Regions from separate parts of the Mesorhizobium sp. B2-3-2 genome, predicted to be linked through region 3. Evidence: riboswitches for the same ligand, from Rfam matches in the RefSeq annotation. Region 3 holds a riboswitch; each other region holds the start of a gene.

Region 1 (3,219 bases), on a different contig from region 3:
CCTTGACGTGCGAACCGGGCCTCAAATGGTCGAACATCCAGCGCGTGCCGGTGCTGCCGGCCTGCGCCTTCACCGTCACCGCGATCGAGAACGGCCGCGAGGGCGAAGACGACAGCGTGTAGGTGCGCATCAGCGGCCCATCCGCTATCGGCAGTTCCAGCGTCACGAACTGGCCCGGCTTGTAGCGGAACCAGGTCTGGTTATCGGAGCGGAAGGTGAAGGTCTTTACATCAGGCGCCTCATCGCTCACGCCGATCACTTCCAGCACCTGGAGCCTGTCGTTCCAGGGCGTCATCTGATCGAGATGGCGATAGAGGCCGAGATCCGTCATCGCATTCATCCCTCACCTCTCAAGCAACGCTGCGCAGGGCCGGCCGGCCGCCTTCGGCGAGGCGCGGACCGATGAAACGCGCGTACCAGTCCACGAACTGGATGACGCCGCCTTCGTGCAGTTCGGAATAGGGGCCGGGTTCATAGGCCGGCGACAGGATGCCGAAGGCGTTTTCCTCGACGATGCGGCGGTCTTGGTCGTTGGTCTCGGTCCAGACATGGGTGAGCTCGGCGAGATCGTAGTCGACACCCTCGACCGCGTCCTTGTGAACCAGCCATTTGGTCGTCACCGCGGTCTCGGTGGCGCTGATCGGCAGCACCCGGAAGGTGACGGCGTGGTCGCCGAGGATGTGGTTCCAGGTCGTAGGATAGTGATAGAGCAGCAACGAGCCGATGCGGTCGGTGGCAACGCTGTCGGACAGGTTCTTCTTGACCGCGCGTTTTCCCGTCATCGTGTAACTGACGGCATCGCGCAGCAGCGGCGCGCGGGTGGCACGGTATTGCCCGGCCGGGTCGATGCGGAATCTGCTCGGCAGGCCGGCGGCCTCGCATTTGGCCCAGTGAGCCAGCATCTCCGGGTCGCTGTCGGCGCCTTGCACGCCGGTCACGGTCGGCGCCTCAGGAAAGGTCTTGCAGAGCTCCGGATGGTTGCCGGCGCAATGATAGCATTCGCGGTTGTTTTCCCAGACCAGCTTCCAATTGCCCTTCTCGACGATGGTGCTCTCGAAGGCGACCTTTGCTTCGCGCAGCCGATGCGGCAGCAAATAGGGTTCGATCATCGTCCGCATCGGCACGAAATCCGCCGGCTCGTCGGCGAGGCAAATGAAGATGTAGCCGCCGACGCTTTCGCAGGCGACCGGCTTCAGGCCGAACTGGCTCTTGTCGAAACCCTCGGCCATCTGCCTGGCGAACAGCAGCCTGCCGTCCAGTTCGTAGGTCCACTGATGGTAGGGGCAGACGAGCTTCGCCGCCGTGCCCTTGTCGGTGTTGCAGACGCGGCTGCCGCGATGGCGGCAAGAATTGTGGAAGGCGTTGATGTTGCCCTTCTGGTCGCGCACCAGCACCACAGGATAGTCGCCGATCTGCACGGTGATGAAGCTGCCGGGCCTGGGCAGTTCGCAATCATGACCGATGAACAGCCAGTCGCGGTACCAGATCAGCTCCATATCGAGCTTGAAGTATTCGGCGTCGGTATAGAAGGGCTGCTCGAGTGAGAAGCCGTCCCTGCGGCCTTGCAGCCGTTTCAGCATGTCGTTGCGCGCATCCATGTCCTGTCCTCGCATTGAAGTCCTGTCCTCGCATTGAAGGACTGAACGGAGGGGAGAGAGGAAGGATCAAGCCGCGCGCCGGCTTGCGCCGGACATGCACCATCCGCCTCTTGACCGCCCGCCGCGATCAGTCGAGTCCAACATCTCAGGCTGGTTTCCGGGCTCTGGAGCTGTCCTTGCGGACTGTCGCGACACCTTCCCAGGCCTTTGCCCAGTGGTCTCCCGTCGCGACCTGAACTCCACCACCGTTGCGGGGGCAGCGCCGGATTCTGACCGGCTTCCCAATTCTCCGCCTCGTCGTCACGTGGCGGCACCCGAGATGGCAGGATCTAACCATGATCGCCGACTTGTCGTCGGCATGAAAACGACATCGCATCAATGCCGCGCGACACGCATTGGAAACGGTGCGGCCGTCGTTGAAGGGGCAGAAAGGCTCGGCTCGCCGCCTCGGAATTCAACTCGTGGCGGAGCCAAAAAAGGTTAACGGTTTCGAAAAGTGACTATTAGCGCCCTCTAAAATCGAACCGAACGGTTCGTTTCTGTTGACGATGCGTGCAGGACGGTGTGAACACTGCGCCTTCGACACAGTTGGTGATCGCACGATCAGTTTACCTAACTATCTGATAGTAAACGGAAAAAAACGAATGTAGAAGGCCCTGGCACAATTTCAAGTGGTGGAAACTTGGTCCACGCGGAAAAACTTCGTGATTGGAAATGGCGGTATGGCTTTCCCACATCGGGGCTGTCCGAACGACGCGATTTCCTCCCAAGACACGCCGCTAGACGGACGGGAAAAATACTGGAGTATCAAAAATGAAAAAGATCATTCTCACTGCCGCCGCCCTTCTGGCTGTTTCCGGCAGCGCCTTCGCTGGTAGCGACCACTATGGTTCGAATGCCCCTGCGGCCACCGCCGTCGACAGCCCGTACACCGCTTCGACCAAGAAGTCGGAACCGGCTGCCCAGACGCCTGTCCAGGGCGCCGATCGCAACCTCTTCGGCAACAACTAATAGCCGATCTCCAGTTGACGGCGGGCTTTTCCGCCGTCCTGGCGAAATTTGAGAATTCAGGAGACTTGAAATGAAGAAGATCGTTCTTGCTGCCGCCGCCGTTCTGGCCGTTTCGGGCAGTGCTTTCGCCAGCAGCGACAACTATGGCTCCAATGGCGCCAACCAGCCTGCCGTCACCTCGGTCGACAACGCGCACACGGCTTCGGTCCAGAAGTCCGCGCCGTCTACCCAGGCGCCTGTTCAGGGTGCCGACCGCAACCTCTTCGGCAACAACTAACAGCCGATCTCCAGTTGACGGCGGGCCTTCCGCCGTCCTGGCGAAATTCGAAAATTCAGGAGACTTGAAATGAAGAAGATCATCCTTGCTGCCGCCGCCGTTCTGGCTGTTTCGGGCGGCGCTTTCGCCGGCAGCGACAATTATGGCTCCAATGGCGCCAATCAGCCCGCGGCCACGTCGACCGACAGCTCGTACACCGCTTCGACCAGGACGTCGACTCCGGCTGCTCAGGCCCCTGTTCAGGGTGCCGATCGTAACCTCTTCGGCAACAACTAACAGCCGATCCTTCAGCAGCTGGCGGGTAAGCCCGCCACTGCGGTGGAATTTGAGAAT
Region 2 (3,219 bases), on a different contig from region 3:
TCGCAGATCGCGGCATCCTCCTCCAGCACCTGGGTGCCGAAACCGACGATATTGTCGATGTCGGTGGCGGCGAGCGCGTCGGGCGCGAACAGCCATTCGGCGGTCAACTCGGTCTGTTCGGGGCCAAGCGGCACCAGCCGAACGGACCTTACATAGTCGACGTGGCCGACGATGAACATCGAGGGCAGGCTGGTGGCATAGGTCTGGCCGGCGGCGCGCTCGGCCGGTGTCAGGCCCGAAAAGACCGGCCCATGAGCCTGACCGTCACGCGACCATGTTTCGGCACCCGCCCGCAGCCCGCCGGAAAACTCCGGCGCGTCATTGTCAGCGTGGCGGACCCATTCGGGATCGTCGTGCCGGCCCATCAGGCCGCGGCCATAGATCGGCACCAGTCGCGACAGGTCCTTGTGGACGCCCGGGCAGTGCAGGCATTCGTTGAAGTTTTCCCAGAATATCTTCCAGTTGCAGTTCATTACCTTGCGCAGCACATGGCCTGATGCCAGCGATTCCAGCGGCCAGTTGCCGAGATCGCCGGAGGCCGGGTCGAAGGATGAGTGCGCCGAGCCGGCGGCATCTTCCGCGAGATTGACGAAGACGAAGCCGCGCCAGACCGACAGCGCGACGCGATAGAGCGGATGGTCCGCCTTGTCGAAACCGTCGGGCAGCATTTTCGACGGCACGCGTACGAGATCGCCGCGCAGCGAATAGGACCATGCGTGATAGGGGCAGGTGATCAGCCGCGCCTTCAACCGGCCAGCACTTTCCTGGCAAAGCTGCGAGCCGCGATGCCGGCAGGTGTTGTGGAAGGCGCGCAGTTCGCCGGTGTCGTCGCGCAGCACGACGATCTCCTGAGTGCCGACACGGAAGGTGCGGAAAGCCAGCGGTTGGGCGAGATCAGCTTCACGGCAGACGAGCAGCCAGTTCCTGTACCAGATGGCGTCGAGGTCGCGCTGGTAGGCAGCTGCATCCCAATAGGCCGAGGACGGCAATGTCGGCTCGGCCCGGGTGAGGCCGTTATAGGGGGCGTGCTGGCTCTGGACGGGCTGCATGGCTGGCCTCCTGTGAGGATGGCAGCCGACACCCGGCCACGGAAATTGTCAATTGCAGCGGAGCAGGCGGCCGGACGGCGCTAAAGCGCTTGTCGTCGTCGGAATTTGGTTTGCCGGATGCTGCGATTTTCCCTATAGTCACACTCGTCGTCGGTTCCGATTGGAGCCAAGAGGGAATGCGGTGCGGGCAGATTTTCTGCCCAATGCCGTGGCTGCCCCCGCAACTGTGTGCGGTAGTCCTCTCCATATGCCACTGAAGATTTTTTCTTCGGGAAGGTGGGGAAGGGCGCTGATCCGCGAGCCAGGAGACCTGCCGGCGACAGGAAACTGACTTCGATGCCCTCGGGTGGAGGGCGAAAGGACAAGACATGAATACCGCTTCCGTCTCGCTCGGCGCCTCCGTTTCCTCGCAGTCCCGCTTGATGCAGCTCGCTCTCGCTGGATTCCTGGGCCTTTTCGTGATGGGCTTCGTCGGCTTCTCGCATATCGATGCGGTCCACAATGCCGCGCACGACTATCGTCATTCGATGGCGTTTCCCTGCCACTGATAGGGATCTGACATCATGAACCTGTTTCGCAACGTCGTGTTCATCGCGGCGATCGCAGGGCTCGTGGCCGGCGTCGTTCTCGCCTGCATGCAGGCCTATGCCACCGTGCCGCTGATCCTGAAGGCGGAAGTCTACGAACAGGCCGGCGGCGGCCATCACCACGACCATGCCGCGCCGGCTGCAACGGACACCAACGCCATGAGCTCCGCCGCCCCGGCGGGAAATGCCATGAGCACGGCCGCGCCCGCGCCTGCGGAAGCAGCCGCTCCGGCGGCGGAAGACGAAGGCTGGGCGCCGGCCGACGGTTTCGAACGTTTCGCTTTCAGCGTGCTTGCCAATATCGTCACCGGCATCGGCTTCGCGCTGATCCTGGTCGCGGTCTCCGAATTCGCCGGCGGCATCGGCAACTGGCGCCAGGGCGTGTTCTGGGGCCTGGCTGGCTTTGCCGTGTTCACGCTGGCGCCGGGCCTTGGCCTGCCGCCGGAACTGCCGGCCATGCCCGCGGCCGACCTCACCCAACGCCAGATCTGGTGGTGGGCAACGGTGGCGGCAACGGCGACCGGCCTTGGCCTGATCGCCTTCCGCAAGTCGCTGCCGCTGGCGATCCTCGCCGTGGCCTTGATGGTGGCGCCGCATATTGTCGGCGCGCCGCAGCCCGACAGCTACGAGACGGCGATCCCGGAGGGGCTGCATCACCAGTTCGTGGTGGCGGTGACGGTGACCAATCTGGTGTTCTGGGTGGTGCTCGGCGCCGTCGTCGGCGTGGTGCGCGGACGCTTCACCGGCACCGCGACCAGCCTGCGCGACAGCTTTGCGTGATCGCGGTAAGCTGACCTTCATTATCGGCGGTGCGCGCTCCGGCAAAAGCGCGCATGCCGAAACGCTCATGACGGCGCTGCCCTCGCCATGGGCCTATATCGCCACCGCGCAAGCTTATGATGAGGAGATGCGCGAACGCATCGCGCTGCACCGCTCGCGGCGCGGCGAAGGCTGGACGACCATCGACGCGCCGGTCGATCTCGCCGGCGCGCTGGAGGCGTTGCCTGATAATCAGCCGGTTCTGGTCGACTGCCTGACGCTGTGGCTGACCAACCATATGCTGGCCGAACATGACCTCGAGCTGGAATGCCGGCGGCTGGCGGACGTGCTGTCGCGGGCGCGCGGGCCATGGTTCGTGGTCTCAAACGAGGTCGGCCAAGGCATCGTGCCGGACAATGCACTGGCGCGCCGCTTTCGCGATGCCGCAGGCCGGCTCAACCAGCAGGTCGCCGCAGTCGCCGATACTGTGCTGCTGATGGTGGCGGGGCTGCCGCTCAAGGTGAAATGAGATGACCGATATCGACGAAAAGAACGAAGAGCGCCACCGCGCCAAGATGGCCAAGCGCAAGGCGGTGCAGGATGCCGAGGTGGCGGCCAAGACGATCGAGAAGGGGCTGCTGATCGTCAATACCGGCCCGGGCAAAGGCAAGACGACAGCCGCCTTTGGTCTTGCGCTCAGAATGCTCGGCTATGGCAAGCGGGTCGGCGTCGTACAGTTCATCAAGGGCAAGTGGCACACCGGCGAGAAGGACGCCTTCGCCGCCTTTGGCGACCGCGTCGTCTGGCACGCGATGGGTGAGGGT
Region 3 (3,219 bases):
GCGGATGCTGGTTGGTTTCAAGCGAATCGAGAAGCTCGCGCGCCGACGCCGCGATGGCCTCGACGGCATGGTCGAAGGCGTGCTGGTTCTGCTTCGAGGGCCGCGTCGTTCCGCTCAGCTTGCGGACGAACTGAAGGGCAGCATCGCGCACCTCGTCATCGGTTGCCGGCGGATCAAAATTGAACAGGGTCTTGATGTTTCTGCACATCGCTTCCGTATCTCCTCTTGTCCTGAAGCCGTTTCAATCGGGATGCGTTCTATCCTCAATCATGATCGTGTCAAAAACCGGCAACGGCCGCGTGCCTCAATCCGCGTCCAGCGGCTCCGTCCCGACCGGCTTGCCGTCGCGGGACAGCCTGATCTTCTCCACCTTGTCCTCGGCTGCCTTGAGCAAGCGGTCGCAATGCACCTTCAGCGCCTCGCCGCGCTCGTAGATCCTGATCGACTGGTCGAGCGGCACATCGCCACGCTCCAGATCATCGACGATCTTCTCCAGCGCGTCGAGAGCCTGTTCGAAGCTCATAGCCTTGACGTCTTCGTTGGTTTCACCAGCCATCATTCATCCTTTCATCAGTCGCCCGACATGGGCGGCGACCGAAAATGCCAATCCCTGCAGATCGTAGCCGCCCTCGAGCAGGCTGACGAGCCGGTTGCCGCTGTGGCGCGCCGCGCGCTGCATGAGCTGGCCGGTCGCCCAGTCGAAATCATCCTCGGTCAGGTTGATCTCGGCCAGCGGGTCGCGATGATGCGCGTCGAAACCGGCCGAAATGATGATCAGGTCGGGTGCAAAATTGTCGAGCGAGGGCAGCACGCGCGACAGGAAGGCATCGCGGAACGCGTCGCTGCCGGTTTGCGGCGCAAGCGGCGCGTTGACGATGTTGCCCGCGCCGGTTTCGTTCTTTGCTCCGGTGCCGGGGTAGAGCGGCATCTGGTGGGTCGAGCAGTAAAGCACGGACGGATCGTCCCAGAAAATATCCTGCGTGCCGTTGCCGTGATGCACGTCCCAGTCGACGATGGCGACACGTTCGATATCGTGTTTGCGCTGTGCATAACGTGCGGCGATGGCCGCCGTGTTGAACAGGCAGAAGCCCATCGCCGTCGCTTTCTCCGCATGATGGCCGGGTGGCCGGGCGGCGACGAAAACGTTGTCTGCCCTGCCGGCAAAGACGTCGTCGACGGCGGCGTTGGCGGCGCCGATCGCGGTGATCGCCGCTTGCCAGCTCTTCGGGCTGGCCGTTGTGTCGGCATCGATGCGGGCGATGCCCGTCTCGGGAATGGCGGCGCGTACCCGCTCGACGAAATCCTCGGGATGCGCGTAGAGAATGGTGGCCTCGTCGCCTTCCGGCGCCTCGAGGCGGTCGAGCGCGGCAAAAGCCTCCTCGTCGAGCACGCGCTCGATGGCGCGCAAGCGGTCCGGCCGCTCCGGATGGCCGGGTGGCGTGATGTGCTCGAGGAAGATCGGATGGGTGTAGAGACGAGTGGCCATGCTCCCTATCTAGTGCCCCGGAGCGGCGATAGCCATGCGTTGCGGCCTGATGGCTGGGGAAAATCGCGCCTGCGTCCATTCGCGTCGCCGCGGGGATTGGCGGCGCGGAGGCTTCGTCGTAAAGTCCCGGCCGCTGCCTGGTGCCCGCTGCGAGCGGGAGAATCGGGAACACGGTTTGATCCCGTGGCGTGCCCAACGCTGTAAGGGGGACCGCGCCGGTAAATGCCACTGTCGATGACGGGAAGGCGCCGGACGCGGGTTGATCCCGAGCCAGAAGACCGGCCTGGCAGGCATCGTCATCCGCATGGTCAGGCGGACGGCAGTTGATTGCAATCGCAAGGGGACAAGCGATGCCGGACGATATGACCATCCCCGTGGGTGACGGATTCGACCAGATGGCGCGCGATGCGGTCTACCGCGCCATGTTCACGCGGCGCGATGTCCGCAGCTATTTTACATCAGAGGCCGTCGATGACGAGGCGCTGGCACGGCTGCTGCTTGCCGCCCATCACGCGCCATCGGTCGGCTTCATGCAGCCATGGAATTTCATCGTCATTCGTGGCACCGCACGACGGGAACAGGTGCGCGACCTGTTCCTGGCGGCGCGCGAGCAGGAATTGCCCGCCATCGAAGAAGAGCGGCGGGCGCTCTACCGCAAGCTCAAGCTGGAAGGCATCTGCGAAAGCGCGCTCAATATCTGCATCACCTGCGACCGCCGACGCTCACAGGGTTCGCCGCTGGGACGCTGGCACAATCCCGAGATGGATCTCTACAGCACGGTCTGCGCGGTGCAGAATTTCTGGCTGGCGGCACGCGCCGAAGGCGTCGGCGTCGGCTGGGTCAGCATTATCGAGGCGCGGGCGTTGAAAGATCTTCTGTCGATTCCCGAGCATGTGACGCCGGTGGCCTATCTCTGTGTCGGCCGCGTCTCCGAATTCGCGCCGAAACCGGACCTCGAAACACATGGCTGGGGTCGACGGCTGCCGCTGCCCGAGCTGATCATGAGCGAGACGTTTTGCGGACAGGGCGAAGTGCCGCTCAAGTCAACGATCGCCCGCCTCAAGGTGGCAACATGCGAAAAATCTGGCAAACCCTTGATTTGATTGCCGCTACGGCATGCTCAGCGCTGCCGGCGGCCTGCGCCTTGTCCTGAGCATCTGAACCTGGAAGCACCTCGGCTATCCGCCTTCAGGCGGCTGTGGCACCCTTCCTCAACAATCCTTCGAGCAGTTGCTTGAATGCCGCCACCACGGTCTTTGATGTCGCTTCCGGGTCGTTCGAATTGGCGATCCGCTGCGCCGCCTGACTGCTCGCCCCGTTGATCAGCCGTGCCGCGGTCTCGGGGTCGACGCCCGAGACGACCACCCCGTCGCCCTGCAGCGTCGTCAGGTGATCGGTCATCGACGCGACGCAGGCATTGGCGTTCGGCCATTGCGCGGGATCCCCCAGCACGGCCGGACCGTCCCGGAACATGATTCGCTGGATTTCCGGCTCCAGCGCCATTTCGATGTAGCTCGTGCATTCGTCGACGAAGCTTTGCCAGCGGGTCGGTGCTTTCGCTGCAACCTCATTCACCCGTGCCGCCATCTCGGCGTCGATCTCGGCGATGACCGCCTGCAAGAGCCCCTTCTTGTCGCCGAAATGATGATAAAGCGCACCGCGCGTCAGTCCTGCCGATGCGGTGAAATCGTCCATCGACGCTTCGGCATAGCCGATCGTTCCGAACGCATGCC

What was found. Region 3 has a riboswitch for cobalamin ahead of bluB (5,6-dimethylbenzimidazole synthase). Riboswitches for the same ligand answer to the same signal wherever they lie in the genome.
Region 1: linked by a shared signal. The riboswitch ahead of FJ964_RS10835 (aromatic ring-hydroxylating dioxygenase subunit alpha) and the one ahead of bluB (5,6-dimethylbenzimidazole synthase) in region 3 are both predicted to bind cobalamin.
Region 2: linked by a shared signal. The riboswitch ahead of FJ964_RS27875 (CbtB domain-containing protein) and the one ahead of bluB (5,6-dimethylbenzimidazole synthase) in region 3 are both predicted to bind cobalamin.

What each region holds. Positions count from the first base shown of each region.
Region 1 is NZ_VFWA01000003.1:455,001-458,219, reverse strand. It holds gene FJ964_RS10840 (hybrid-cluster NAD(P)-dependent oxidoreductase) at 1-331, opposite strand, end outside; gene FJ964_RS10835 (aromatic ring-hydroxylating dioxygenase subunit alpha) at 351-1,598, opposite strand; cobalamin riboswitch at 1,729-1,931, opposite strand; gene FJ964_RS10830 (DUF680 domain-containing protein) at 2,412-2,609, shown strand; gene FJ964_RS10825 (DUF680 domain-containing protein) at 2,680-2,886, shown strand; gene FJ964_RS10820 (DUF680 domain-containing protein) at 2,956-3,162, shown strand.
Region 2 is NZ_VFWA01000019.1:93,502-96,720, forward strand. It holds gene FJ964_RS27870 (aromatic ring-hydroxylating dioxygenase subunit alpha) at 1-1,049, opposite strand, end outside; cobalamin riboswitch at 1,184-1,382, shown strand; gene FJ964_RS27875 (CbtB domain-containing protein) at 1,418-1,597, shown strand; gene FJ964_RS27880 (CbtA family protein) at 1,613-2,416, shown strand; gene cobU (bifunctional adenosylcobinamide kinase/adenosylcobinamide-phosphate guanylyltransferase) at 2,409-2,924, shown strand; gene cobO (cob(I)yrinic acid a,c-diamide adenosyltransferase) at 2,926-3,219, shown strand, end outside.
Region 3 is NZ_VFWA01000005.1:133,276-136,494, forward strand. It holds gene FJ964_RS14765 (DUF2277 domain-containing protein) at 1-208, opposite strand, end outside; gene FJ964_RS14770 (exodeoxyribonuclease VII small subunit) at 305-556, opposite strand; gene FJ964_RS14775 (histone deacetylase family protein) at 560-1,486, opposite strand; cobalamin riboswitch at 1,608-1,788, shown strand; gene bluB (5,6-dimethylbenzimidazole synthase) at 1,837-2,589, shown strand; gene FJ964_RS14785 (TetR/AcrR family transcriptional regulator) at 2,675-3,219, opposite strand, start outside.